DNA from 4 places in the Cupriavidus sp. WS genome. Region 1 is predicted to be linked to each of the others. Evidence: predicted binding sites of a transcription regulator. Region 1 holds the regulator's gene; each other region holds the start of a gene.
The links. The regulator sigma-54, encoded in region 1, starts transcription at its own class of promoters, with help from an activator protein. The targets are predictions, from matches to a motif close to TGGCANGNAANCTGCTTT.
Positions count from the first base shown of each region.

Region 2: a site for sigma-54 is predicted at 3,475-3,492, ahead of K206_RS0104040 (amidohydrolase/deacetylase family metallohydrolase). Genes of this name have one in related genera too.
Region 3: a site for sigma-54 is predicted at 2,252-2,269, ahead of K206_RS0105715 (circularly permuted type 2 ATP-grasp protein). Genes of this name have one in related genera too.
Region 4: a site for sigma-54 is predicted at 5,228-5,245, ahead of K206_RS0115665 (GTP cyclohydrolase II). Genes of this name have one in related genera too.

Region 1 covers NZ_AQPL01000129.1:32,547-39,765, forward strand. The annotation lists gene rapZ (RNase adapter RapZ) at 1-30, opposite strand, end outside; gene K206_RS0112045 (PsiF family protein) at 147-482, opposite strand; gene hprK (HPr(Ser) kinase/phosphatase) at 685-1,656, opposite strand; gene ptsN (PTS IIA-like nitrogen regulatory protein PtsN) at 1,735-2,190, opposite strand; gene hpf (ribosome hibernation-promoting factor, HPF/YfiA family) at 2,609-2,959, opposite strand; gene K206_RS0112065 (RNA polymerase factor sigma-54) at 3,009-4,484, opposite strand; gene lptB (LPS export ABC transporter ATP-binding protein) at 4,618-5,406, opposite strand; gene lptA (lipopolysaccharide transport periplasmic protein LptA) at 5,441-6,085, opposite strand; gene lptC (LPS export ABC transporter periplasmic protein LptC) at 6,178-6,798, opposite strand; gene K206_RS0112085 (SIS domain-containing protein) at 6,814-7,219, opposite strand, start outside.
Region 2 covers NZ_AQPL01000038.1:2,513-9,731, forward strand. The annotation lists gene K206_RS37460 (amino acid ABC transporter permease/ATP-binding protein) at 1-512, shown strand, start outside; gene K206_RS0104025 (LLM class flavin-dependent oxidoreductase) at 632-1,963, shown strand; gene K206_RS0104030 (flavin reductase) at 2,062-2,604, shown strand; gene K206_RS0104035 (MarR family winged helix-turn-helix transcriptional regulator) at 2,639-3,166, opposite strand; gene K206_RS0104040 (amidohydrolase/deacetylase family metallohydrolase) at 3,526-4,788, shown strand; gene K206_RS0104045 (xanthine dehydrogenase family protein molybdopterin-binding subunit) at 4,808-7,198, shown strand; gene K206_RS0104050 (xanthine dehydrogenase family protein subunit M) at 7,195-7,219, shown strand, end outside.
Region 3 covers NZ_AQPL01000054.1:5,354-12,572, reverse strand. The annotation lists gene K206_RS0105720 (alpha-E domain-containing protein) at 1-472, opposite strand, end outside; gene K206_RS0105715 (circularly permuted type 2 ATP-grasp protein) at 567-2,039, opposite strand; gene K206_RS0105710 (gluconokinase) at 2,317-2,817, opposite strand; gene edd (phosphogluconate dehydratase) at 3,013-4,899, opposite strand; gene K206_RS0105700 (MurR/RpiR family transcriptional regulator) at 5,193-6,194, shown strand; partial or broken gene K206_RS41410 (DNA internalization-related competence protein ComEC/Rec2) at 6,217-7,219, opposite strand, start outside.
Region 4 covers NZ_AQPL01000187.1:13,603-20,821, forward strand. The annotation lists gene K206_RS0115635 (DUF2300 domain-containing protein) at 1-331, shown strand, start outside; gene K206_RS0115640 (YfaP family protein) at 328-1,146, shown strand; gene K206_RS0115645 (YfaP family protein) at 1,197-2,039, shown strand; gene K206_RS0115650 (glycosyltransferase) at 2,059-3,237, shown strand; gene K206_RS0115655 (hypothetical protein) at 3,237-3,758, shown strand; gene K206_RS0115660 (acyltransferase) at 3,915-5,036, shown strand; gene K206_RS0115665 (GTP cyclohydrolase II) at 5,299-6,537, shown strand; gene K206_RS0115670 (URC4/urg3 family protein) at 6,534-7,219, shown strand, end outside.

The DNA.
Region 1 (7,219 bases):
GGAAATTCCGGTGATAAGTATGATGCGCATAGCGTCACAAGCATAACATCAGGGGAATGACGCCGTCATGACGGCGCGGGCGCCAAGAAAAATGGCGAACCGGGGTTCGCCATTCGACTGCGTGCCTTGCCGCAAGGGCGGCCCTTTTACTTGGACAGGCAATCCTTCATGAAGGCCTTGCGCTCGTCGCCCTTCTTGCCGGTGGCGTCCTTGTTGCACGCCTTCATCTTTTCCTGCTGGCTGTTGCCGGGCGCCGCCGCCGGCTTGTTCGACAGGCAGCCCTTCATGAAGGTCTTGCGCTCGTCGCCCTTCTTGCCGGAAGCCTGGGTGTTGCAGGCCTTCATCTTGTCCTGCTGGGTGTTGGCGGCTGCGGGTGCCGCCGCGGGGGCGGCGGGTGCGGCGGGGGCCGCAGCCGTCTGGGCAAACGCCACGCTGGCGAACAGCGGGGCTACCAGCGCGCACATCGCGATCATCTTCTTCATGCTTGCTCTCCTGGCTGTGGAAAACGTCATGGCCGCCGGCCTGTCGGCGCGGCGGCTCGGGGTGGGCTCGATGCCCATTACAGCACAAAACGGACGATGTCCCAAAGCCGTTGACGGCCTGGACCCGCAAGCAATGTAAGCAAATGAAAACCGCGCGGGGCGGGCGCGCTTTCTGCGCGCGCGCGCCCGCGCTCCCGGCGCTTCAGAGCAGCCGGCCCTGGCCGCGCGCGACCACGTCGGCCTGCATCGCCGCGCGCTGGCGGTCCATGAAGTCGCGCAGCGTGTCGATGCCGCGCAGGCGCAGGATGGTGTTGCGCACGGCGGCCTCGACCAGCACGGCGAGGTTGCGGCCGGCCGCCACCTGGATCTTGACCATGTGGATCGGCAGGCCGAGCACGTCGAGGTATTGCGAATCGAGCGGCAGGCGCTCGAACTCGCCGTCGTTGCGGCGCACGAGCTGCACCACCAGCTTCATCTTCATCTTCCGGCGCACCGCGGTCTCGCCGAAGATGGTCTTGATGTCGAGCAGGCCCAGCCCGCGCACCTCAAGCAGGTTCTGCAGCAGCGGCGGGCAGCGGCCTTCGATGAAGTCCGGCCCCAGGCGCACGAAGTCCACCGCGTCGTCGGCCACCAGCCCGTGTCCGCGCGAGATCAGTTCCAGGCCGAGCTCGCTCTTGCCCAGGCCCGACTCGCCCATGATCAGCACGCCCATGCCGAGGATGTCGAGGAACACGCCGTGCATGGTCACGCGCGGCGCGGAGATCCGCGAGAGATAGAGCCGCAGGTGGTCGATCACCGCGGCCGAGGACACCGGCGTGGTGAACAGCGGCGTGGACGAGCGCGTGCAGCGCAGTTCCAGGTCGGGCGGCGGCTCCATGCCGTCGGCGATCACCAGGAACGGCGGCTCGAGCAGGATCAGCTCGCCCATCTGGCGCTTGCGCATCTCGTCGTCGAGGCGCTGGTAGTAGGTGATCTCCGGCTTGCCGAGCACCTGGATCCGGTTCGGGTGGATCAGGTTCAGGTGGCCGACGAGGTCGGCGGCGGAGGTGGCTTCGCGCGCGAACTCGACGTCGAAGGCGCGGTCCGCGCCTTCCAGCCCAGCAACCCAGGAGAGTTTGATGTCGGCTGCGTTGTCGTCGAAGATCGACTGCGAGGTGACGCCAGTGAGTTCCATGCGGCTACTTTCGGGGGACGGGCTTTCAGGCCGGGCGGGCCGTCGCCCGGCGTGCCGGGTGGCGGCTGCCCAGGCGGATCAGGGATGCCATTGCGTCAGCAACTGGTGCACGGCATCGGAAGTGGGCAGGGTGGCGAGTCCTTCGCGCATTTCGCGGTCGGACAGCAGCTGGGCGATCTCGGAGAGGATTTCCAGGTGTTGCTGGGTGGCCTGCTCGGGCACCAGCAGGAAGATCAGCAGCGATACCGGCTTGCCGTCCGGCGACTCGAACGGGATCGGCTCGGCCAGGCGCATGAAGCCGGCCAGCGGCTGCTTCAGGCCCTTGATGCGGCCGTGCGGAATGGCCACGCCGGCGCCGAGGCCGGTCGAGCCCAGCGATTCGCGGGCAAACAGGTTGTCGGTCACGGTGGCGCGCGCTACGCCGTGGTTGTTCTCGAAGAGGAGCCCGGCCTGTTCGAACACCCGCTTCTTGCTGGTGACGCTGACGTCGAGGTTGATGTTGCCGGGTGGCAGCAATTTAGCCAAACGATTCATGTGGAATGCGCAGGTTTTTCTAGTAAGCAGGCCCGGGGCCGGCAGGGGGGCGCGCCAGGCAAAAAGGGGATGAAAAGGCTGGTGCCGGCTCATACCCGCATTGCACCGGTTGTCCCATGCCGGTGTCGGGCGTCTGGCCATTATAGAGCAGGCCCGCCCCCGCCTTGTGCATCGCAATAGCCCGTGCGCGGAAGCGGTGCCGCGCGCATGCCCGGAATCGCTGAACCACCGTTCATGTATTGCGCAGCATACACCGGCGGCGGGGCGTTGCGGAATCCCCTTGTGGCATTGCGCAACGGCCGCCGGCGCGAGGGTGGACACGAAAGCGGACGGCGCAAAAAAGCCGCGCAACGGGCGCGGCTTGTTCTGGTTCAAGGGACTGACACCGGCGGCCCCCTTGGCGGGCCGCCAGGCACGGTCATTGCTGCATCTGCGATGCGGCCATCTGGTACTTGACCGCGTCGCGGTCGTGGCTCTGCACGCGATCCTTGTGGCGAATCACCTGCCGGTCGAGCTTGTCGACCAGTGCGTCGATGGCGGCATACAGGTCTTCGTGATGCGCCTCGACAAAGATGTCCTTGCCCTTGAGATGTAGATTGATTTCCGCATATTGCCGCCGGTCCTTTTCTTTTGTATTGTCGACAGAGAGCAGCACGCTTACGCCAATGACTTGATCGAAATGCCTGACGATACGCTCCAGTTTCGTTTCCACGTACTCACGCAGCGGGGGCGTGATGTCCAAGTGGTGTCCACTGATCTTGAAGTTCATAGCGTTTCTCCTTCTGAAAGAGCCACACCAGGCAGGCGGTGCGGCTCGGCTACAAAGTCTTGCGGAGATTGACGGCAGGGATTTTCAGCGCTTCACGGTATTTGGCCACGGTTCGCCGGGCCACCACGAAGCCTTGCTCGCCGAGCAGTTCGGCGATCCTGCTGTCCGACAGGGGGTTCCTGGGGTCTTCGGCTCCTATGAGTTGCTTGATCAACGCCCTGATTGCCGTTGATGAGGCCGCGCCGCCGGTTTCCGTGGATACGTGACTGCCGAAGAAGTACTTCAGCTCGAAAGTCCCCATCGGCGTTGCCATGTATTTATTAGTTGTCACCCGAGAGATGGTGGACTCGTGTAAACCCAGTGTATCGGCAATCTCCCGCAAAACCAAGGGGCGCATCGCAATTTCCCCGTGGGTGAAGAAGTTCTTTTGACGTTCGACAATCGCTTGTGCGACGCGCAATATGGTGTCGAAGCGCTGCTGGATATTCTTGATGAGCCAGCGCGCTTCCTGCAGCTTCTGCTGCAGCCCGGCCGCGCCGGAGTCGCCTTTTGCGCCGCGCAGGATCTGCGCGTACATGTCGTTGATGCGTAGCCGCGGCATCACATCCGGGTTGAGCTGCGCGATCCAGCCGCCGCTCATTTTCCGCACGAACACGTCGGGCACGACGAAGTCGGCTTCGGGGCGGCTGTAGGCATGGCCGGGGTAGGGCGCGAGCGAGCGGATCAGCTCGTGCGCGGCCTTGAGGTCGGCCTCGTCGACCTGCAGCGCCTTCTTCAGGCGCGTGTAGTCGCGCACCGCGAGCAGTTCGAGATGGCTGGTGACGATGGTCAGGGCCAGCTCGCGCTGCGGATGCTTGAGCCGGCGCAGCTGCAGCGCCAGGCATTCGGCGGCGTTGCGCGCGCCCACGCCGGCGGGGTCGAAGCTCTGCAGCAGCGTGAGGATGGCGTGCACCTCGTCGAGCTCGAATTCGAGCTCCTCGGGCAGTTCCGTGCAGATTTCCTCGAGCGAGGCGCTCAGGTAGCCGTCGTCGTCGAGCGACTCGATCAGGAAGATGGCCAGGCCCTTGTCGCGCATGGAGATCTTCAGCGGGGCGAGCTGCTCCATCAGGTGCTCGCGCAGCGTGGGCTCCGCGTCGCGCAACTGCATCGGGGTCTTTTCGTCCTCGTCGCCCTGCGGGCGGCGGGCGAAGTCGTCCAGGCTCCAGTCGTTGCCGTAGTCCTCGCCGCTGTCGCTGTAGCTGTCCTCGCTGTCGGCGGCGCCGTCGGCGCGGTTCTCGCTGGTGCCCTGGCCGTCGGCGGGGGCCGGCGCGGGCGCGCTCTGCAGGTTGACCGAGCCGTCGGCGGCCACGCGCAGCGGGCTTTCGATCCAGTCGTTCTCGCGTTCGAGCAGCGGATTCTCGGTCAGGGCCTGTTCCACTTCCTGCTGCAGTTCGAGCGTGGACAGTTGCAGCAGGCGGATCGACTGCTGGAGTTGCGGCGTGAGCGCGAGATGTTGCGAGAGGCGGAGCTGTAGCGACGGTTTCATGCGAGCTATTTTATGCCCAACTTCCGTACTGGTGGAACGGAAATTGCTATCGCTGGCGTCGCCGTGATCGTTTGCGGGGCGAAAGGCGGCATGAACGCCGCCTCGCGGGTGTCCCCGCGTGCCCCTCCCGCGGCTACATGCGGAAGTTCTCGCCCAGGTAGACCTTGCGCACCGACTCGTTGGCGATGATGTCTTCCGGCTGCCCGGACGCCAGCACCGTGCCTTCGCTGATGATGTAGGCGTGGTCGCAGATGCCCAGGGTCTCGCGCACGTTGTGGTCGGTGATCAGCACGCCGATGTTGCGCGCCTTGAGGAAGCTGACGATGCGCTGGATCTCGCCCACCGCGATCGGGTCCACGCCGGCGAACGGCTCGTCGAGCAGGATGAAGCGCGGCGCGGAGGCCAGCGCGCGCGCGATTTCCACGCGGCGGCGCTCGCCGCCCGACAGCGACAGCGCCGGGTTGTCGCGCAGGTGGGCGATCTGCAGGTCGTCGAGCAGGGTGTCCAGGCGCCGCTCGATCTCGGCCTTGGCCAGCGGCTTGCCGTCGTGGACCTGCAATTCCAGCACGGCGCGGATGTTCTCCTGCACGTTGAGCTTGCGGAACACCGACGCTTCCTGCGGCAGGTAGGACAGGCCCATGCGGGCGCGCTCGTGGATGGCCAGGCCGCTGATGTGCTTGTCGTCGAGCACGATGTCGCCCTCGTCCAGCGCCACCAGCCCGACGATCATGTAGAACGAGGTGGTCTTGCCCGCGCCGTTGGGGCCGAGCAGGCCCACCACCTCGCCGCTTTTCACGTCGAGCGACACGTCCTTGACCACCGTGCGCGAGCCGTAGCGCTTCTTCAGGTGGCGCACGACGAGCGTGCTGCTTTCGGTCAGGACGTTGGTCGCGGACGACGGTTCGGTCAGGGTAGCGGTCATGAAGGCGTGAATCCGTGGGTCGGCTGCGGCGGGGTCAGGGGGCGGCGGGGGCCGGCGCGGGCTTGAGCGGCAGCGCGCTGGCGGCGGCGCCGCTGGCGGGCTGCTCCTGGCGCGGCGACAGCACCGCGCGCACGCGCCCGGACGGGCTGCCCGCGGTGGCGTTGTCGGTGCCGCCGGTGGCCGTGTAGAACTCGTTGCGGCTGTCGTAGGTGATCACCGCGCCGCGGATCTCGTCGATCAGCTTGGCGCCGGCCAGGCGCGCCATGCGGGCGTGGCCGATCAGCTTGGACAGGTCCTGCTTGCCGTCGGACTCGATGCGGTCGCCCCAGCCGTCGATGTATTCGTCGACGTTGTCGCGCTTCTGGCGGATGTAGGCCTGCTTGCCGCCCTTGGAGGTGGCCACCGCGTACTGGTAGCCCTCGGGGTCGGTGCGCACTTCCGCCGCGTCCGACTTCAGCACCATCGTGCCCTTGGTCAGCACCACGTTGCCGGTCAGTACGTACACCTGCTTGACGTCGTCGTAGCTGGCGTTGTCGGCCTCCAGCACCAGCGGCTTGTCGCGGTCGGCCTTCTCGGCGCGGGCCGGCGCGGCCAGCGCCAGGCCGAGGAGGGCCGCAGCCGTCATCAGGGCAGCCGTGCCGCGGCGGCGACAGGACGATGTCGTCAGGAATGGATTCATATTGGCGTGGTGGCGGTTGGCGCGGACGGCTGTGGCCCGCGGGCGGCTTCGTTTCTCTGGCGGTTTCCGGGTGGGGCCACGTCAGGCCCTGCTCACGGCCTGGCCGGCGGCGGGACCGTGATGATGGTGCCGTGTACGTTACCCAGCAATTGTACTTCGCGGGTGACGTTGTTGAAGACGAGCCCGTTGGCGGTCATCACGGAAGGCCCGCGCGTGAGCTTGACGGCCTTGTCGGTCTTGACGATGTCGTCGTTGACCAGCACCTGGAAATACTCGGAGGCGGCCGTCATGGGCGGGTCCTTGGACGGGTCGGGCCCCTGCGCGCGCACGATCAGGGCGTTGCCGAACAGGTCCACCACCGAGCCCTCGGCGTTCATGGTGCCGCGGTCGGCATGGCCCGTGACCGGCGGGCGGCCGATCTCGTAGGCGCGCATGGCCGGCCTGGTCACTTCGTAGGTCTGGTCGTCGGCGAAGTGGATCATCTTGTCGCCGGTGAAGCGCATCTTGGTGTTGCCGTCCTCGGCCAGCTCGGTGGCCGAGAAGCGGACCATGTAGTAGTCCGGCTCGTGCTTGGCGCCGACAGGCCCGGCGGGCGCCTCGCGCGGCGAATTGACCTGCACCAGCCAGAACGTGCTGCCGGCCACCAGCGCCATCAGCAGCAGGGGCAGCAGCCGCATGCCGAGCCGGCCGAGGGAGGACAGGAATTCCCGCATGTGTCGTGGCCGGCCTCAGATGACCTTGGCGCGGGTCAGGTCGTGGATGTGCAGCGCGCCCACCAGGCGGCCGTCGGCGTCGACCACCAGCATCTGGTTGATGCGGTTGGCCTCCATCACCTGCACCGCTTCCACGGCGAGCTGGTCCGGGCCCACGGCGTGGGGCGAGCGGTGCATGACCTCACTGATCGGCATGGTCTTCCAGTCGCGCGGCGTCTCCAGCAGGCGGCGCAGGTCGCCGTCGGTGAACACGCCGATCAGGCGCTCGTCCGGGTCCACCACGGCGGTCATGGCCATGCCCTTGCGGGTGATTTCCATCAGCGCCTGGGCCAGCGGCGTGTTTTCGCGCACCTTGGGCACGGCGTTGCCGCTGCGCATGACGTCGCGCACGTGCGTGAGCAGCTTGCGCCCGAGCGCGCCG
Region 2 (7,219 bases), on a different contig from region 1:
CGAACTACCACGGGCGCGGCGGCCGCGCGCTGACCGCCGCGCGCGCGCTGGCGCTGCTCGACAAGGTCGGCCTGCTGGCGCACGCCCACAAGTATCCGCACCAGCTCTCCGGCGGCCAGCAGCAGCGCGTGGCGATCGCGCGGGCGCTGGCGATGGAGCCGGCCATCATGCTGTTCGACGAACCGACCTCGGCGCTCGACCCCGAGCTGGTCGGCGACGTGCTGGCGGTGATCGGCAAGCTGGCGCGCGAGGGCATGACGATGGTCATCGTCACGCACGAGATGGACTTCGCCATGTCGATCTCGGACCGCATCGCCTTCATGGAGGGCGGCACGGTGCAGCTGTTCGCCTCCCCCGCGGAGATCCGGCAGCAGCCCGGCGCCGGGCGCGTGCGCCGCTTCATCGGCCTGGGCGACGCGCCGTGCGGCGACGCGGGCGCCGTGGCGTCGATCGCGCCGCTCGCGCCGGTCGTCCCGGTCGCCGCGCCGGTCGCCGCCGAGCGCGCGGCATGAGCCCGCCGCTCCGCTCCCGCCCGCCGGCCCGGCGCAGCGCCGGGCGCCGCGGGCCAACCGTTTTCATTGCCACCGGAGCGCCGGCACGACGCTCCAATTCTTGAAGGACACCTACCGTTATGAATGATCGACACATGGTTCTCGGGATGCTCGCCTACGCCACCGGCCAGCACGCGGCGTCGTGGCTGCAATCCACCGCGCCGGCCGACGCCACCACCAACATCGAGTACTGGCGCAGCGTGGCCGCGCTGGCCGAGGAGGGCATGCTCGACCTGTTCTTCCTGGCCGACAGCCCCGGCGCGCGCACGGAGAAGCTCAACGACTTCTCGCGCTTCCCGTACATGATGAACATGTTCGAGCCGATCTCGCTGCTGTCGGCGCTGGCCGGCACGACCAAGCACATCGGCCTCGGCGCCACCGGCTCGACCAGCTTCTACGAGCCGTACAACCTGGCGCGCCTGTTCGCCTCGCTCGACCACCTCTCGCACGGCCGCGCCGGCTGGAACGTGGTGACGACCGCGAGCGACTACGCCGCGCGCAACTTCGGCCTCGACAAGCTGCCGCCGCACGGCCAGCGCTATGCCCGCGCGCGCGAGTTCTTCGACGTGGTGATGCGCCTGTGGGATACCTGGGAGGACGACGCCTTCCTCGCCGACAAGGCCAACTGCCGCATGTTCGACCCGGCGAAGTTCCACATCACCGACTACCACGGCGAGCACTTCAAGCTGTACGGCGGCCTCAACATCCGGCGCACGCCGCAGGGCCGCCCGGTCATCATCCAGGCGGGCTCGTCCGAGGAAGGCAAGTCCTTCGCCGCGGAAGCCGCCGAGGTGGTGTTCTCGTCGGACCCGACCTTCGAGGAGGCCAAGCAGTTCTACGCCGACGTCAAGGGCCGCATGGCGCGCTTCAACCGCGACACCAGCCAGCTCAAGGTACTGCCGGGGCTGTCGGTGATGGTCGGCAGCAGCAAGGCCGAGGCCGAGGACAAGTACCGCGAGCTGCAGAGCCTGATCCATCCGGACGTGGGCCGCATGCGGCTCGGCATGGACCTGGAGGCGGACCTGACCGGCCTGCCGGTGGACGAGCCGATCCCCGAACACGTGATCCCGCAGAAGGCCAACCTGCACCAGGCCTATTTCCGCCAGATCACCGCCATGATCCGCGAGCAGAAGCTCACGCTGCGCCAGATCTACTCCAGCTACGACCGCGGCAAGGTGACGCTGTGCGGCACGCCGGAGCAGATCGTCGACCACATGGAGGAATGGGTGGACGGCGGCGCGGCCGACGGCTTCATGCTGGCCTTCCACGTGATCCCGAACGACACCACCGACTTCGTGCGCAAGGTCGTGCCCGAGCTGCAGCGGCGCGGGCGCTTCCGCAAGCAGTACACGGGCACCACGCTGCGCGAGCACCTCGGCCTGGAGCGGCCCGCGAACCGCTACGCGCGCTAGGCATGCGCTGCGCGCGCGGCCGTCCCTGCGCGGGGCGCCGGCGCGTGCCGGCGCCCGCCATGATGTCCGCAGTCAGATTCGATCGAAGGGAAAATGTCATGTCCACCGATACCGTACTCACCCCGGCCGCGCAGGCGGGGACACAGGCCGCCGCCAGGGCCGTCACCGTCGCGGCGTTCCGCGACGCGATGGCCGACCTCGGGGCGGCCGTGCACATCGTCACCACGGATGGCCGCGCCGGGCGCGCGGGCTTCACCGCCTCGGCGGTCTGCAGCGTCACCGATTCGCCGCCGAGCGTGCTGGTCTGCATCAACCGCACGTCCTCGGCCTACGCCGCGACCATCGCCAACGGCGCCGTGTGCATCAACACGCTGAGCGCGGACCAGAAGCCGCTGTCGGCGGCGTTCTCGGCCAAGGCGTCGATGGACGAGCGCTTCGCCAGCGGCGAGTGGTCCGGCGCGCCCGGCAGCGCCCCGGCGCTGCGCGGCGCCATCATGTCGATCCATTGCCGCATCGACAGCGCGGTGCAGGTCGGCACGCACGACATCCTGCTGTGCGAGGTCGACCGCATCGAGAGCAACGCGCACGCCGGCATCCTGATCTACTACAACCGCCGCTACCACGACATCGCGCGCGAGTGAGCGCCGCGCGCGGGGCCGCGGCGGGGCAGGGGCCTCAGTCCTGCGGCAGGCGCAGCGGCACCACGTTGTCGGCGTTGTTGGCCTTGACCAGGCGGATCATCAGCAGCATGAAGATGTCGCGCTCGGCCGGCGACAGGTGGTCGATGGTGCGGTCGTGCGCGCGCTGCACCGCGGGCGCCATCTTCCGCAGCAGGCGCTTGCCCTGCGTGGTCAGCTTGACGAGCCGCTGGCGCCGGTCGTGGATGGCCTGCGCGCGGTCGACCAGGCCGCGCGCGTGCAGGCGCGGGATGACCTCGGCCACGCTGGAGCGTTCCAGCCCGATCTCGATCGCGAGCGTGTTCTGGTCGATCTCGCCGAGCGCGTCCAGCGTGCTCAGCAGGCTGTACTGGACCGGCGTGATGTTGAATTCCCCCGCCTCCTCGGCGAACAGGAAGCCGTGGATCTGGTGCATGCGCCGGATCAGGAAGCCGGGGCGCTTGAACAGGGGCGTGCTCGCCTGCAGGACGTCGAGCTCGGCCCGGACCGGATCGGTGATGAATGTCTCGATAGTCGTGGTTGACATGGAATGCTGTAAGCCGAAATTGGGAGCCCGGGTTCTTGTCCGGGACGTGATTCGTCGGATCGGATGGCGCAGGCCGCGCTGTCCGCGCCGGTGCGCCGTGCCACTGCCGAAAAGCAAAATCCGGGCCGCTTGGTGCCGTACATGGTACTGCATGCGCTCGCCAGCACCCCCGCCGCGGGCATCAAAAAGGTGCGCCCGCGCCGGCGCGCCCCACAACTTGGTGCAGCGCGCACGCCAGAGATGCGGGGTATAACCCGCATCAAACCGTTTTTCCCGAGAATCTCCGCGGATGCCGGCCCTGCGTTTATCGGCACGGTATTTGCGGTACACCACACATCTTGTCACCGGAACCGCATCTCATGCCTCAAATTCTGCTCAAGGGTGGCCGCGTCATCGATCCGGCCGCGGCGCTCGACGCCACGCTCGACATCCTCGTCGACGGCAACACCATCGCCGCCATCGGGCCGGACCTCGCCGCGCAGGCGCCGTTCGCCGACGTCATCGACTGCGCTGGCCAACTGGTGCTGCCCGGGCTCATCGACACCCACGGCCACGTGTACCAGTACGTGACCGGGCGCTTCGGCCTGAACGCCGACCATTGCGGCGTGCAGTCGGGCGTGACCACCATCATCGACCAGGGCGGCGCGAGCTGCATCACGCTGCCGGGCTTCCGGCGCTTCGTCGCCGAGCCGGCCGCCACGCGCGTGCTGTCGTACATCTCCGCCTACCTGGTGGGCGGGCTGGAGGGACACTACTATCCCGACCTCTACAACCCCGCCTGCCTCGACGCGGCGGCCACCGTCAAGAGCGCGCTGGCCAACCCGGACCTGGTCAAGGGCGTCAAGGCGCATGCCGAGATCGGCGGTTTCGCGCGCTGGGGCCTGGACGTCATGCGCATCGCCTCGCGCATCGGGCGCGACGCCGCGCTGCCGGTCTACATCCACTTCGGCCAGCTGTGGCCCAAGCCCGAGCAGGGCGGGCGCGAGGTGAACCCGGACTCGATCTTCAACCAGGTGGTGGACATGCTCAAGCCGGGCGACATCCTGGCGCACCCGTTCAGCCGCCACCCGGGCGGCTTCGTCGAGGAAAACGGCCGCCTGCACCCGCTGGTGCACGAGGCGGTGGCGCGCGGGCTCAAGATCGACGTGGGCCACGGCTCGCATTTCAGCTTCAAGACGGCACGCATCGTGCTTGATGCCGGTGTCATTCCCGATACGCTTGGCGCCGACATGCACGGCTACAACACGCACGTTCCCGCTCCCGCCGGCACGCCGGACAGCCACCCGGACGAGGAGCATTCCTTCCTCGGCCGCACCCAGTTCAGCCTGGTCAGCGCGATGAGCAGCATGCTCGCGCTCGGCCTGCCGCTGAACCACGTGGTGGCGATGGCGACCGCCAACGCGGCGCGCATGGCCGGCATGGAAGGCGAGATCGGCACGCTCAAGGTGGGCGGCGCCGCCGACATCAGCGTGCTCGACGACCGCCGCGGCCGCTGGGTGCTGGAAGACAACGAAGGCACGCAACTGGTGACGGACCGCATGCTGTCGCCGCTGTTCTGCCTGCGCGACGGCATCCGCCACGACGCCACTTCGCCGACGCTGCCGCTGGCACGCGCGGCCTGACCGAGCAAGGAGAGAGCCGATGAACCGGCAAGGCAAGGCGAAGGCCCACGACGGGCCGCAGGGCATCGGCGCGTCGCTGCCGCGCAAGGAAGACGAGCGCTTCATGCGCGGGCGCGGCGAGTACGTGGGCAATATCCGCATGGTGGGCATGCTCGACGTGGCCTTCGTGCGCAGCCCGGTCGCGCACGGCCACATCGTCGGCATCGAGAAGCCGGCCGGCTTCGAGCACGCGGTGTACACCATCGCGGATCTCGACGGCGTGGCGCCCATCGTCGCCAATTCGGGGCTGCCCGGCTTCAAGCCCTCGGAGCAGCCGGTGCTGGCGCAGGGCAAGGTGCGCCAGGTCGGCGAGACCATCGCCATGTGCGTGGCGGCCACGCGCGCGGCGGCCGAGGACATCGCCGCGCAGGTCTTCGTGGATTTCGAGGAACTGCCCGCGGTGGTCGACATGCTGGCCGCGCGCAGCGCGCCTCCGGCGCTGGTGCACGAGCACTGGGGCGACAACGTGTTCCTCGAGGCGTTCGTCGACGCGCATCCCGAGGTGGACCTCGAGGCCATCCGCCGCGACGCGCCGATCCGCGTGCGCCGCCGGCTGCGCACCGCGCGCCAGAGCATGGCGCCGATGGAAGGGCGCGGCGTGGTGGCGCACTGGGACAAGCGCCTGTCGCAACTGATCGTGCACACCTCGGCGCAGATGCCGCACATCACGCGCACGGGCCTGGCCCACTGCCTGGGCCTGGACGAGGGGCAGGTGCGCGTGATCGCGCCGGACGTCGGCGGCGGCTTCGGCTACAAGGGCATCCTGCTGCCGGAGGAAGTCTGCTGCGGCTGGCTGGCCATGCGGCTGGAAAAGCCGGTGCGCTGGATCGAGGACCGCCGCGAGCAACTGACGGCCAACGCCAATTGCCGCGAGCACGCCTACGACATCGCCGCCTACGCCGACCGCGACGGCCGCCTGCTGGCGGTGGAGTGCGAGGCGCACGTGGACTCGGGCGCCTATTCGTCCTACCCGTTCTCGGCCTGCCTGGAGGCCGCGCAGGTCGGCAGCATCCTGCCGGGGCCGTACAAGATGGAGCGCTACCGCTGCCGCACGTGGTCGGTGGCTACCAACAAGCCGCCCATCCTGCCGTACCGCGGGGTGGCGCGCACCGGGGTCTGCTACGCCATCGAGACCATGATGGACGCGATCGCCGTGCAGGCCGGCATCGAGCCTTACGAAGTGCGGCTGCGCAACCTGGTGCAGCCGCACGAGATGCCCTACGACAACATCACCAACAAGCATTTCGACAGCGGCGACTATCCCGAGGCGGTGCGGCGCGCCATGCGCGCCATCGACCTGCCCGCGGTGCGCGCGCGCCAGCAGCGCGGCGAGGCCGACGGCAGGCGCATCGGCTTCGGCATGGCGGTGTTCTGCGAGCAGGGCGCGCACGGCACCTCGGTCTACCACGGCTGGGGCATCCCGATGGTGCCCGGCTACGAGCCGGCCGTGATCCGGCTGACGCCGGACGGCGTGCTCGAAGTGCGCGCCGGCGTGCACTCGCACGGGCAGAGCATGGAGACCACGCTGGCGCAGATCGCCCACGAGGTGCTCGGCATCGACACCGGGCGCGTGCGCATCGTGCTGGGCGACACCGGCGTCACGCCGTATTCCACCGGCACCTGGGGCTCGCGCTCGATCGTCATGGCGGGCGGCGCGGTGGGCCAGGCGGCCAAGGAACTCAGGCAGCGCCTGCTCAAGATCGGCGCATGGCTGCTCGGCGCGGCGCCGCAGGACGTGCGCTGGGAGGACGGCGCGGTGGTGGGCGCCGGCGGGCGGCGCACGCTCGCGGAGATCGCGCGCACCTGGTATCTGGCGCCGCAGTTGCTGCCGCCGGACGTGGACCCGCGCGGCCTGGAAGTGTCCACCTCCTACCAGGCGCGGCGCGACACCGGCACCTTCAGCTACGCCTGTCACGCGGTGGTGGTGGCGGTGGACACCGAACTGGGCCACACCGAGATCCTCGACTACGCGATCGTCGAGGACGGCGGCGTGCTGATCAACCCGATGGTGGTCGACGGACAGGTGTTCGGCGGCGCCGCGCAGGGCATCGGTACGGCGCTGTATGAAGCCATGCCGTACAGCGCGGACGGCCAGCCGCTCGCTTCGACGCTGGCCGACTACATGCTGCCGGGCGCCACCGAGGTGCCGGCCATCCGGATCGAACACATGGAAACACCCGCGCCTTACACCGAATTCGGCCAGAAGGGCATCGGCGAGAGCGGCGCCATCGGCTCGCCGGCGGCCATCGCCAACGCCGTCAACGATGCGCTGCGCGCGCTTGGCGCCGAGGTGCTGGAGCTGCCGGTGTCTCCGCGCGTGGTGGTCGAGGCGCTCAGCCGTGCCCGCGCCGCGGCGGGAGTCGTAGCATGAAGCCGTCGGTATTCGACTACG
Region 3 (7,219 bases), on a different contig from region 1:
CGTCGTCCTTGAGCATGGTGCCGAACTGCACGCCGCGCGCCAGGTGCGAGCGGAACTTGACCCACTCGAAGAACTGCGCCGGGTCCTCGCGCAGCACGCCGTCGGCGATCATGCGCTGCACTTCCAGCCAGGTGGTGTTGATGGTCTCCCACACCTCGGTGGTGAGCGAGCCGCGCACCGCGCGCGCGTTCTCGCGCGCCGCGCGCAGGCAGCTCATAATCGACGACGCGTTGGTCATGTCGCGCACCATGAAGTCGATCACGTCGTCGCGCGTGAGCAGGCCGTACTTGTGGTCGAACACGGTGGTCAGCTCGGAAATGTCGAGCATCGCCCACCAGCCCTGCTCCGCCACCTCCGCCGATTGCGGCAGCAGCGAAGTCTGGTAATTCACGTCGAGCATGCGCGCGGTGTTCTCCGCGCGTTCGGTATAGCGCGCCATCCAGAACAGATGGTCGGCGGTGCGGCTTAGCATGGTCGGTCCCCTCGTACTGCGCGGTTCGTCCGCGCCGGCCGCGCTGGCAGCGGCGGCGGCGCGGGTCATCTCAAGCATTCGTTGCGCGCGGCGCTCAGCGCTCCAGCACCCAGGTGTCCTTGGTGCCGCCACCCTGCGACGAATTGACCACCAGCGAGCCCTCGCGCAGCGCCACGCGCGTGAGCCCGCCGGGCACCATGCGCACGTCCTTGCCGGACAGCACGAACGGCCGCAGGTCGATGTGGCGCGGCGCGATGCCGGACTCCACGTAGGTCGGGCAGGTCGACAGCGCCAGCGTGGGCTGGGCGATGTACTGCTCGGGGCGCGAGCGCACCACCTCGCGGAAGGTGTCGATCTCCGCGCGCGTGGCGGCCGGGCCCACCAGCATGCCGTAGCCGCCGGCGCCGTGGGTTTCCTTGACCACCAGCTGGTCCATGTGGTCGAGCACGTATTGCAGGTCGTCGGGGCGCCGGCACATGTAGGTCGGCACGTTGTTGAGGATGGCTTCCTCGCCCAGGTAGAAGCGGATCATGTCCGGCACGTACGGGTAGATCGACTTGTCGTCGGCCACGCCGGTGCCGATGGCGTTGCAGATGGTCACGTTGCCGGCGCGGTAGACCGACAGCAGCCCGGCCGCGCCGAGCGTGGAGTCGGGGCGGAACACCAGCGGGTCGAGGAAGTCGTCGTCGACGCGGCGGTAGATCACGTCGATGCGCTGCGGCCCCTGCGTGGTGCGCATGTAGAGATGCTCGTCCTGCACGAACAGGTCGCTGCCCTCGACCAGCTCCACGCCCATCTGCTGGGCCAGGAACGCATGCTCGAAATAGGCGGAGTTGTACATGCCGGGCGTGAGCACCACCACGGTCGGGTCGGCGATGCTCTGCGGCGACACGCTGCGCAGCATGTCGAGCAGCAGGTCGGGATAGTGGGCCACCGGCGCCACGCGGTTGCGCGCGAACAGGTCCGGGAACAGCCGCATCATCATCTTGCGGTTTTCCAGCATGTAGGACACGCCGGAGGGCACGCGCAGGTTGTCTTCCAGCACGTAGAACTCGCCCTCGCCCGCGCGCACCACGTCGATGCCGGCCACGTGGGCGTAGATGTCGCGCGGCACGTCGATGCCGAGCATCTCGGGCCGGTACTGGGCGTTGTTGTAGATCTGGTCGGGCGGGATCACGCCCGCGCGGATGATGTCCTGGCCGTGGTAGATGTCGTGGATGAAGCGGTTCAGCGCCGACACGCGCTGGCGCAGGCCGCGCTCCAGCGTGGCCCACTCGCTGGCCGGGAAGATCCGCGGAATCACGTCGAACGGGATGGTCCGCTCGGTGCCGCTGTTGGACTCGTCCTTGTCGCCGTAGACGGCGAAGGTGATGCCCACGCGCCGGAAGATCAGGTCCGCTTCCGCGCGCTTGTTGCCCATCGTCCCTTCGGACTGCCGCGCCAGCCACTCTGCAAACTGCTTGTAGTGCGCGCGCACCGCGCCTGCCGGCAGGGCCTGCCCCGCGTGGATTGCTGCCGCCACGCCATCTTGCCAATCGAGCATCTCGTCGAAAAACCGCGCCGCCATGATGGCCGTTCCCCCATGATTTGGGCGCCGCTCAGCCTGCCGGCGATCCCGTTTTGATTGGCTTGTTCTTCCCGGCACAGCATTTCGAGGCCACCACCCGGGGCCCGGCGGTCAAGGCCGCGGGCCATGCGTCGAAGTGCTGTCCTAACTGGGATGATACCCATGACCGCGAAAGCCGCAAGCGGCAGGCGTTCGCGCCATCGCAAGGGAATGTAGCAAGATGTCTGCCAGCCCGCGCGTGCGCGGCGCAAAAGCGCCCGCGGAGGCCGGCGAGGGCTCAGCGTGCCGCGGCGGTGGCGGGGACTTCGGCCAGGATGCGCTGCACCAGCGCCTCGGGCGGCTGCCGGATGTCGAGCACCAGCGCGTCGCGCGGTTCCTCCAGCGTGTCGAACTGGCTCTGCAGCAGGGCCGGGTTGAAGAAATGGTCGCTGCGCCCGGACAGGCGCCCGCCGATCACGGCGGCGTCGCCCTTCATGTAGACGAAGGTCACGCCGCCGTCGGGCGGGGTCAGGCGGTCGCGGTAGGCCTGGCGCAGCGCGGAGCAGGTAAACACATGGGTGCGGCCCTCGGCGCGGGCCGTGTCGATGGCCGCGCGCAGCGCGCCCAGCCAGGGCCAGCGGTCTTCGTCGGTCAGCGGGATGCCGTTGTGCATCTTCTCCTTGTTGGCCGCGCTGTGGAATTCGTCGGCGTCATGGAAGCCGCAATGCAGGGTCTTGGCCAGCAACTGGCCGACCGTGGTCTTGCCGCTGCCGGAAACGCCCATCAGGATGTAGATCATGTCTGCTCCAGCGATCGTGTTCGGATGGTTGTCCCATCCTTGTCGGTAGTCCCCGCGCCGCGCCGGGCGGTTCCTGGCGAACCGCGCGGCCATGCAGCCATGCCAGGACCTGGCATGCACCGGCTCGGGGCTGCCTTGCCCGCCAGGCGGCGGGCAAGGCCACAAAAAAGAGGAAAGCGGCCTTGGGGGCGCGGACTATTGTGCGACGGCCGCGGCGGTTTGGACAGCGCCGGGCGCGTCGGCCTCGGACAGGTCGAGCGCGCTGCCGCCCTCCTCCGCGGTGCGCGCGTGGCGGCGGAACAGGCCGAACAGGCCGCGGCCGACGCTGAAGCGGGCGAAGTCGTCGTCGGGCGACGGCGCCAGCGCGCGCGCCGCGAGGCCGGACGCGCCATCCGCGCCGCCGAGCCATTCCAACGTGCCGGCCACGGCGTCCACGCGGATGCGGTCGCCGTCGCGCACGCGCGCCAGCGGGCCGCCCGCAAGTGCTTCCGGGCCCACATGAATCACGGCCGGCACCTTGCCGGACGCGCCCGACATGCGGCCGTCCGTCACCAGCGCCACCTTGTGGCCGGCGTCCTGCAGCGAGCCGAGCACCGGCGTGAGGCGGTGCAGCTCCGGCATGCCGTTGGCGTTGGGGCCCTGGAAGCGCACCACCGCGACCACGTCGCCGGTCAGCTCGCCCGCCTCGAAGGCGGCCTGCAGGCCTTCCTGCGAATCGAACACGCGCGCCGGCGCCTCCACCACGCGGTGCTCCGGCGCCACCGCCGAGACCTTGATCATGCCGCGGCCGAGATTGCCGCGCAGCAGGCGCAGCCCGCCCTCGGGCGAGAACGGCGCGGCCGCGCTGGCCAGCACCGCGGCGTCGCCGCTGGCGGCGGGGCCGTCGCGCCAGCGCAGCGCGCCGCCGGTCATGACCGGCTCCTGCGTGTAGCGCGCCAGTCCGCGCCCGGCCACGGTCTCCACGTCTTCGTGCAGCAGCCCGGCTTCGAGCAGCTGGCCGATCACGTAGGCCACGCCGCCGGCGGCGTGGAAATGGTTGACGTCGGCCGAGCCGTTCGGATAGACCCGCGCCAGCAGCGGCGTGATGCGCGACAGGCGGTCGAAATCGTCCCAGTCGATCACGATCCCGGCCGCGCGCGCCATCGCCACCAGGTGGATGGTGTGGTTGGTCGAGCCGCCGGTGGCCAGCAGGCCGACGATGGCGTTGACCACGGCGCGCTCGTCGACGATGCGCGCCAGCGGCAGGTAGTCCGGGCCGCGCGCGGAGAGCGCCAGCGCGCGCTGCGCGGCGGCCGCGGTGAGCGCGTCGCGCAGGCCGCTGTCGGGATGGACGAAGGCCGCGCCCGGCATGTGCAGGCCCATGATCTCCATCAGGAACTGGTTGCTGTTGGCGGTGCCGTAGAAGGTGCAGGTGCCGGCGCCGTGATAGGCCTCGCATTCCGCTTCCAGCAGCGCCTCGCGGCCGACCTGCCCGGTCGCGTAGAGCTGGCGCACGCGCGCCTTTTCCTTGTTCGACAGGCCCGTGGCCATCGGCCCGGCCGGCACGAACACCACTGGCAGGTGGCCGAACTGGAGCGCGCCCATCAGCAGTCCCGGCACGATCTTGTCGCACACGCCGAGCATCACCGCGGCGTCGAAGGTGTTGTGCGACAGCGATACGGCCGTGGCCATCGCGATCGCGTCGCGCGAGAACAGCGACAGCTCCATGCCCGGGTTGCCCTGCGTGATGCCGTCGCACATCGCCGGCACGCCGCCCGCCACCTGCGCCACCGCGCCCACCGCGCGCGCGGCCTCGCGGATCACGCCGGGATAGCGCTCGTAGGGCTGGTGGGCCGACAGCATGTCGTTGTAGGCCGTGACGATGCCCAGGTTGGCGGCATGCTCGACGCGCAGCTTGAGCTTGTCATGCGCGGGCAGCGCCGCGAGGCCGTGCGCCAGGTTGGCGCAGGACAGCCCGCGCAGCGGCCCCAGCTCCCGCTGGGCGCGCTCGCAGCGCGCCAGGTAAGCGGCGCGGCTGCGCTGGCTGCGCGCGGCCACGCGCGCGGTGACGGCCTGCACTTCGGAATGGAGGGCTTGCGACATTCGTGGGAGTTCCTGATGGTGTGTCCGGTGGTTCCGTGAACGTTTTTTTGTGTAGATTTTCTACATTATATCGAAAGACTTTCGCCGCGCACCCCGCCAGCACATCACAAAGCGGCGAAAGCACGGCATATTCCGGCTCCATAGGTGAAATCCCTAGCCATCCCCTAGCGCGGTGCCGGACGAATCTCAGCGCGAATTCTGTAGAATATCTACATTCCCAATCGAACCCCAAGCCCGCGCGATCCCGGCAGCCATGTCCGGCGCGCGCGGGCACGAGAGACCCGCCTGCCGACATGCGCGAACGAATCCTTGCCGTCTACGACACGCTCCGCCCCTCCGAACGCCGCCTGGCCGACTACGTGGCGCGCCACGGCGCCAGCGTGATCCGCCTGTCCATGCCCGAACTGGCCGAGCGCGCCGGCGTGTCGCAGCCGACCATCGCGCGCTTCTGCGCCGCGCTCGGCTACGACGGCTTCCGCGAGTTCAAGCTGCAGTTCGCGCAGAACGTGGGCGGCGGCACGCCCTTCGTGCACCAGGACGTCAAGGCCGAGGACCGTCCCGCCGACATCGCCGGCAAGGTGTTCGACCGCACCATCGCCACGCTGATGACGGTGCGCAACGCGCTCTCGGCGGACCAGATCGAGCACGGCATCAAGCTGCTCGCCGCCGCGCACCGCATCGAGTTCTACGGCTGCGGCAACTCGGGCATCGTCGCGCTGGACATCCAGCACAAGTTTTTCCGCCTGGGCATTCCCACCACCGCGTATTCGGACTCGCACGTGTTCAGCATGTCGGCCGCGCTGCTGGGCCCCGGCGACGTGGCGGTGCTGGTGTCCAACAGCGGCCGCACCTGGGACATGCTGGCCGCCGCCACGCTGGCGCGCGCCAGCGGCGCCAGCGTGCTGGCGCTGACGCACAGCGGCTCGCCGCTGGCCAAGCTGGCCGACGTCTGCGTGTTCTCCGACGTGGAGGAAGACAACGAGGTCTACACGCCGATGACCTCGCGCATCTGCCACCTGGTGCTGGGCGACGTGCTCGCCGCCGGCGTGGCGCTCGAGCGCGCCGACATCGTCTCCGCCGGCCTGCAGCGCGCCAAGGCGCACCTGCGCGAGCGCCGCATCGCGCAGGCCGAGCCGGCCCGGGTCAAGGGGGTCCAGGCCGGGGTTCAGGCCGGCCCCCAGGCGGGGGCTCGGGCGCAGGATCGCCAGGATCGGGCGCAGCCGGCGCCGCGCGCCAGTAGCGCCGCTCGTGCTGCCGGTAAGCCCGCAGCACGTAGGCCGCGCCGCGCGTCGTGAGCTGGACCGCGCCGGTTTCGTCGCTGCGGTAGCGCGCGATCCCGCGCGAGGCATAGCGTGCCCACACGTCGGCGCGCGGATGCCGGTAGCGGTTGCGGTAGCCGAGCTGGAACAGCGCCAGCTCCGGCGACACCACCGCCAGGAACGACGCGCCCGACGAGGTGCCGCTACCGTGATGCGGCGCCTGCAGGAAGTCCGCGCGCAGGTCCTGCGCCGGCAGGCGCGCCAGCAAGGCGGCCTCGTCGCGCCGGCCAATGTCGCCGGTCAGCAGCAGGCTGCGCGCGCTGCCCGCCACCTTGAGCACGCACGAGCGCGCATTGCTGTCGAGCGCGGTATTGCCCGCCGCCGCCGGCAGCGGATGCAGCATCGAGAATGCCACGCCGTCCCATTGCCACCGCTGCCCCGCCGCGCATGGCCGCGCTGGCGGCGGCGCCACGCCGTCGGGCGGCGCCAGCAGCGGATGCCCGGCCGGCGCGGCGGTCAGCAGGTCGCGCACCGGCAGCGCCGCCATCACGTCGCGCGCGCCGCCGGCATGGTCGGCGTCTTCATGGCTGATGACCAGGCGGTCGAGCGCGTGCACGCCGGCGCCGCGCAGGTACGGCACGATCACGCGCGCGCCGGCGCTGTTGCCGGGCTGCGCCGCGCCGGCACCCCAGCCGTAGGCCGGCCCGGCGTCGTACAGCAGCACGCGCGAGCGCGTCTCCACCAGCACCGCCGTGCCCTGCCCGATGTCGAGCGCCGTGGCGCGGAACTCGCCATGCGCGACCGGCTGCCGCCCCGCCACCACCATCGGCAGCAGCAGCGCCACGCCGTGCAGGCGCGCGCGCAGCCCGCAGCGCAGCGGGGCCAGCAACAGCAGCGCGCCGAACGTGGCCAGCGCGCCGGCCAGCGGCCCCGCGCGCGCCGCCTGCCAGACCGCCCACGGCGGTGCCGCCAGCGCCTCCAGCGCGGCCGCCAGCCACGCCAGCAGCAGATGGGCCGGCGCCAGCAGCCAGCCCGCCAGCGGCGCGGGCATGGCCGCGGCC
Region 4 (7,219 bases), on a different contig from region 1:
CCAGAGCCCGGTGGCCGGCGACTGCCTGGCGGTCGCCGGCGCGCGCCAATGGCTGGCGCAGCGCGCGCCGCAATGGCAGCGCCGGCTCGGCGCCGAGCCCGGCTTCGAGGCGCCGCCGCTGCCCGCGGTGTGCGAGGTGCGCGAAGGCCGGCCCTATGCCGACGCGCGCCGCAACCGGCTCTACATCCACCGGCTCGCCAGCGAGGACGACCGCATCGCGCTGGCGCATGAATACCTGCATCTCGCATTCGCGCGCCATCCGCGCGGCCAGGACGAGTCGTTCGTCGAAAGCCTCGCGCGCCGGCTGGTGCGCAGGGAAGATCCCTCATGAACCGCCATTCTCTTTTTTCGCGTTGCTGGCGCCGCGTGGCGCTGGCTTGCGCGCTGGCGCCGCTGGCCGCCACGGCCGGTCCGGTGGCCGACCTCGACGGCCCCGCCGGCGGCTGGCGCCACAGCGGCCTGTCCAGCGAGCTGGAGCGCTACACGGCGGCCTATCCCAAGCCGCCGGTGGACCGCGGCGCGCAGAAATACCGCACGCTGATCGAAGGCCGCCTGCGCCAGGCCGGCAGCGCAGGCCGCAAGCCGCCCACGCTGGTGGTCAACGGCAACGCCATGCCGCTCTATGCCGACGAGCAGGGCCGCTTTGCGCGGCCGTGGGCGTTCGGGCGCGGCTCCAACAGCGTGGAGATCATTTCCGCCGACGGCGCCGCGCGCCAGCGCCTGCAGTTCTACGAGGCCGACGCCACCAAGGTCCAGGCCAGGCTGCGCGCGGTGCTGACGTGGGACGATCCCAAGGCGGAAGTCGACCTCCATGTGATCTCGCCCGAAGGCGGGCACGCTTTCTGGGCCAGCCCGCTGCTGGCCGAGGGTGGCGGGCTCGACGTGGACAGCGTGGACGGCGCCGGCCCCGAAATTTTCTCCAGCGCCGCGCCGCGCCCCGGCGTGTGGCTGTTCTACGTGAACTACTGGGGCAACTTCGACGCGAGCGGCTACAACTTCCAGTCCGGGGCGAACGCGCGCGACCTGATCACCGCCAAGCTCACGCTGATCTACAACGAAAACACCCTCAACGAAAAGCGCGAGACGCTGGTGATGCCGCTGCGCAAGCTGGGCGAACTGGCGCTGATGAAGTCGGTGCGCTTCTGAAGCCCGCCGCCGGGAAAGACAATGCCCGCAAGGGCGATGGGACTGTGGATATGCATCGCAAGCCGAACCTCGTTCTAGCCAGCCTGATCCTGCCGCTGCTGGCCACCGCCGCGCACGCCGGCGACGCCATCGAGTTCACCACGCCGCGCAACGGCTGGCGCAACGCCGCCGGCGACACGGCTGCCTACACGCAGGAGGTCCACTATCCGGCGGTGTCGGTGTCCACGCCGGCGGGGCAGCCCGCCAGCGCGATGATCGCCGGGCGCATCCGTACCTCGCCCAAGGCCGACGCGGGCGATGCTGGCGATGCGGCCAGCGCCGCCGCGCCGGCTGCCCGCGGGCGGCGCGGCGCCGGCCAGGTCGCCACGCTGGTGGTCAACGGCGTCGCCATGCCGCAGCGGGTGGAAGAAGACGGTAGCTTTTCGCGGCCCTACGCCTTCTCCGGCGGCAGCAACAGCGTGGAGATGCGCACCGCGCAGGGCGCCGGCAAGCGCGTGCAGTTCTACGACGGCTACCAGGGCCGGACCCGCCCGCGCCTGCGCGTGGTACTGTCCTGGGACAGCGACGCGACCGACCTCGACCTGCACGTGGTGGCGCCCGACGGCCAGCACATTTTCTACGCCAACCGCGTGGCCGGCAACGGCGGCGCGCTCGACGTGGACGTGACCACCGGCTACGGGCCGGAGATCTACTCGATCGCCGCGCCGCCGCCCGGCACCTACCTCGTCTACGTGAACTACTACGGCAGCGGCGCGGGGCCCGAGGCGATCACCGTGGCGCAGGTGGCGGTCATCACGGACGAGAACACGCCCAACGAAAAGCAGCAGGTCTTCCGCGTGCCGATGCGCAAGCCCGGCGAGCTGACCCTGATCAAGTCCTTTGTCATGAAGTGACCCGGAACCGATGCCCCCGATGCCGCCCCCGCCGCCGCACAAGATCCTGTTTCTCAGCGTTTCCGCCGGCGCCGGCCACATGCGCGCGGCCGAGGCGCTGCGCCTGACCGCGCAGGCCGAATTCCCCGAGGTGCGGACCTTGCATCTCGACGTGATGGGCTACGTGCCCGCCACCTTCCGCAAGCTCTACACGGATTTCTACATCAAGCTGGTCAACAGCTATCCGGCCCTGTGGGGCATGCTTTACGCTCACACTTCCGAGGCCGATCCGGCCGCGCCCATGCAGAAGCTGCGGCGCGCCGCCGAGCGCCTGAGCACGCGCGCGCTGCGCCGCGCGATCGACGAGTTCGCGCCGGACGCCATCGTCTGCACGCATTTCCTGCCGGCCGAGATCCTGATGCACGAGGTGCGCCGCCAGCGCCTGGCGGTGCCGGTGTGGGTGCAGGTGACTGACTTCGACCTGCACGGCATGTGGGTGATCCCGCATATGACCGGCTACTTCGCCGCCAGCGAGGAGATCGCCTTCCGCATGCGCGCGAGCCGCATCGAGCCGGACCGCGTCCATGCCACCGGCATCCCCGTGGTGCCGGCCTTCACCGCGCCGCAGGACCGGCAGGCCTGCGCCGCGCACTTCGGGCTGGACCCGGCGCGGCGCACCATCATGCTGATGGGCGGCGGCGCCGGCCTCGGCGGCCTGGACGAGGTGGCCGGCGCGCTGCTGGGGCTGGACCACGACTTCCAATTGATCGTCATGGCCGGGCGCAACGAGGCCGCGCTGGCGCGCCTCGGGGCGCTCGCCGCCGCCCGGCCGGGCCGGCTGTTCCCGTTCGGCTTCACCGACGAGGTGGCGCGGCTGATGGCCTGCTCCGACCTCGTCATCACCAAGCCGGGCGGCCTCACCACCTCCGAGTGCCTGGCGATGGGCGTGCCGATGATCGTCAACGCGCCGATCCCCGGGCAGGAAGAGCGCAATGCCGACTACCTGCTGGAGCAGGGCGCGGCGCTCAAGTCGGTGGACCTGGTCTCGCTCGAATACCGCGTGCGCCTGCTGCTGGCCGAGCCGGCGCGGCTGGCGCAGATGCGCGAGCGCGCCCGCGCGCTGGGCCGGCCGGCGGCGGCGCGGCGCGTGCTGCAGACCGTGCTGGCGCAACTGTCCGGCCGGCCGCAGCCGGCGCCGGCGCTGGCGGGGGCGCACTGATGCGCTCCCTGAACCTCTCGGCCCTGCCGCGGCAGGCGCAGGCCTGGCCCCCGCGCCATCCGCTGGCGCTGGTGCTGACGGTCGGCTGGACCCTGCTGATGGCGTACTTCTTCGCCAACGTCGAGATCCAGATCGAAGGCGCCGCCGGCTGGGCCGCCAACCTGCCGACCTGGCGCATCGAGCGCCACTGGCTGCTGGACATCTTCTGGGGCGGGCGCCCCATGACCGGCTATCACGCCTGGGTGTTTCCGTGCGTGGCGCTGTTCTTCCATTTCCCGCTGCTGTTCGCCGGGCGCTGGAACTGGCGCGCCGAGGCCCGGGTGCTCGCCTGCATCATGCTGTTCTGGATTACGGAGGACTTTCTCTGGTTCGTGCTCAACCCGGCCTACGGCGTGGCGCGCTTCGCGCCGGCGTTCGTGCCGTGGCATGTCCACTGGCTGGGCGGCGCGCCGACCGACTACTGGGTCGGCCTCGGCGCGGCGGCGGCGCTGCTGTGGTTTTCGTGCCGGCGGCCGGGCTGAACCGGGCTGAACCGGAGGAGCGCACGAGAACGGGGAATCGGGCAGTGGCGGGAAAGTGACGCGGCGGGCGGGTACCGCACCGCGGCGGTGCGCCATGCACACATAGGAGTAGAATCACGCCTCCTGCACTTTGTCGCATTCTTATAACAAATAACGATGAGCCCCCGTCCTTCGCGCATGGCGTGCATTGACGCACTCAAGGCGATCAGCTCGCAGCTGATCGTGCTGCATCACCTTGCTTTCTACGGCCCGATGTCGGATGTGGCCCACGTGCTGGCCCCCGACCTGCTCGACTGGTTCTCGCAGTACGCGCGCATCGCGGTGCAGGCCTTCCTCGTCATCAGCGGCTTCCTGGCGGCGCGCAGCCTCGCGCCCGGCGGCCACCTGATGGTGCCGCATCCGCTGCTGGCGATCTGGCGGCGCTACCAGAAGCTGGTGGTGCCCTACACCGTGGCCATCCTGATCGCCATCGCTGGCGCCGCGATCGCGCGCACCTGGATGCATCACGATTCCATTCCCGGCGCGCCGGGCCTGCACCAGTTCCTGGCGCACGTGCTGCTGCTGCACAACGTGCTCGATTTCGACGCGCTCTCGGCGGGCGTCTGGTACGTGGCCATCGACCTGCAGCTGTTCGCGCTGCTGATCGTGGCGCTGTGGGCGGCGCGCCTGTGCGCGCGCCGGCTGGAAGCGGGCGGCGCGGCGCTGGGCATGCTGGCGGTGTCGGCGCTGGCGCTGGCGTCGCTGTTCTGGTTCAACCGCGATGCCGCCTGGGACGTGTGGGCGATCTATTTCTTCGGCGCCTATGGCATGGGCACGCTGGCGTACTGGGCCTCCGCGCCCGAGCGCTCGCCGGTGGCGCTGCTGGTGCTGGGCGCGGCGGTGGCGGCCGCGCTGATCGTGGATTTCCGCCTGCGCATCGCGGTGGCGCTGGCGGTGGCGCTGCTGCTGGGCATGGCGCGCCGCGGCGGCTGGCTGGAGCACTGGCCGCGCGCCAGCGCGCTGGCATTTTTCGGGCGCATTTCCTACTCGGTGTTCTTGGTCCACTTCCCGGTCTGCCTGGTGGTCAACGCGGTGGTGTTCCATCTTGCGCCACAGCAGCCGGTGCTCAATGCGCTCGGCATGGTCGCGGCATGGCTGCTGAGCAACGTGGCCGGCACGCTGTTCCATCGTTATGTGGAAAGCGGGGCGCCGCTGAGCGCGATGCGCCAGGCGCTGTGGCCGACCCGTGCCGGGTCCGCTGCGCGGCGCCAGCCGGTGGGGCGCGAGCGCTCCACCTGAACTGCCGGCCGGCAGGCCCGGCTTCCTGCGCGGCGCGTTCCAGGCGGCGCCCGGCCCACCCAGGCCGGGCGCCGCTTTCACATGGTGCCACTGCACCACAAGCCGGCGGCGGGCCGCACGCGCACGGTGCGCCCGGGCGCCGCGCGGCAGGGTTGGCCGCGCAACATACGGTAAAAACGAGCATTGGGATATGGCATGAAGGTTGCCTACTATGGAATCGTAAACCTGACCGTTTGGTCAGGATTCCCGTTCCGAGGCTGCCATGTCCGATCATATCGTCCTGACCTCGCACGCACGCCGCGACAAGCCGGCGGAGCCCATCCACTGGGGTGCGGCCACCGCCGCGGAGCGCGGTCCCGTGATCGCCAGCCTCACCAATCCCGCGCAGCGCAACGTGATCGGCACCCACTCGGGCGCCTACGCGGTCTATCGCGCGCTGGCGGTGGCCTCGGGCAAGCTGCAGCGCGACCACCGCGCCGACCTGACCGACACCGCGCCGGCCGAGGTGATCGGCCCGCATCCGCAGTGGGCCGACCCGGACAAGATCGTCTCGCTGGACCCGTGGGGCCACCTGGTCTCCACCGCGTTTGCCGACCGCATCGCGGCGGGCATCGACATCCGCCCGTCGATCGCCATCACGCGCGCCCACATCAACATGCCGGAGCTGGCCGGCGCCATCGCCGCCGGGCGGCTGGTGCCGGACGGCCAGATCCTGCACGCCAACGGCGACGTGCGCGTCACCAAGGCCGCGATCGACCCGGTGTGGTACCTGCCGGGGCTGGCGCGGCGCTTCGACATCAAGGAAAGCGTGCTGCGCCGCGCGCTGTTCGAGCAGACCAGCGGCATGTTCCCGGAACTGGTGACGCGGCCCGACCTGAAGGTGTTCCTGCCGCCCATCGGCGGCATGACGCTGTATTTCTTCGGCGACGTCGGCAAGCTCGGCAAGCCCGAGACCCGCGTGGCATGCCGCGTGCATGACGAATGCAACGGCTCCGACGTGTTCGGCTCCGACATCTGCACCTGCCGGCCCTATCTCGCGCATGGCATCGAAGTCTGCATCGAGATGGCGCAGCAGGGCGGCGTGGGCCTGGTGGTCTACAACCGCAAGGAAGGCCGGGCGCTGGGCGAAGTCACCAAGTTCCTGGTCTACAACGCGCGCAAGCGCCAGGTCGGCGGCGACCGCGCCGAGACCTATTTCGCGCGCACCGAATGCGTGGCCGGCGTGCAGGACATGCGCTTCCAGGAACTCATGCCCGACGTCTTCCACTGGCTCGGCATCAAGCGCATCGACCGCTGGGCCTCGATGAGCAACATGAAGCATGGGGCGCTGACCGCGCAGGGCATCGAAGTGGTCGAGCAGGTGGCGATTCCCGATGCGCTGATCCCGGCCGACGCCCGCGTGGAAATCGACGCCAAGGTAGCGGCTGGCTACTTCACGAGCTATACCCCGCCCGACGCGGAAGAACTGGCGCTGGCAAAGGGTAGAGGACTGGACGAATGAACGAGACACCTGAAGCGGGCGCGCCGGGCGGCGCGTCCGGCGGCTTCACCGATGCGCCCGGCTGGGCCAGCCCGGTGCCGCCGGGGCATCCGGCCGCGGCGCTGCTGACCGGCCAGGCCGTGCGCACGCGCTGCGCGGCCGTGACCGGGCACGTGGCGGCGGGCGCGTCCGAGCTGTTTACCTGGCACCCGGACCGCATCCCGGCGGTGGCCGACTACGTGGCGGCCACCATCCGCCAGCGCTACCCGGACCTGAACGTGCCGTATCACAGCCGCTGGCGCCATTTCGAGAGCGGCCAGGGCGGCGAGCGGCTGGACCGCTGGCAGATCCTGTGCGAGCGCGGCGGCTTGTCCGGCGAGGCGGACCGCGAGGAACGGGCCCGCATCGGCATCGACCTGGTGATCCCCAGCGTGCTGCTCGACGCCGGCGCCGGCCCGGACTGGCGCTACCGCGACCCGGCCAGCGACCTGCTGCTCACGCGCTCGGAAGGGCTCGGCGTGGCCAGCTTCGACCTGTTCGCGCGCGGCGGCTTTTCCGCGCAGCTCGGCCAGCCGCTGCGCGCCGATGCCGAGCGGCTGATGCGCATCGATGCATCCTCCATCGCCACCGCGTTCCAGGTGGCGCAGCACAACCCGCTGGTCGGCCTGGAAGGCCGCGCCGGGCTGCTGCGCCGGCTGGGCGA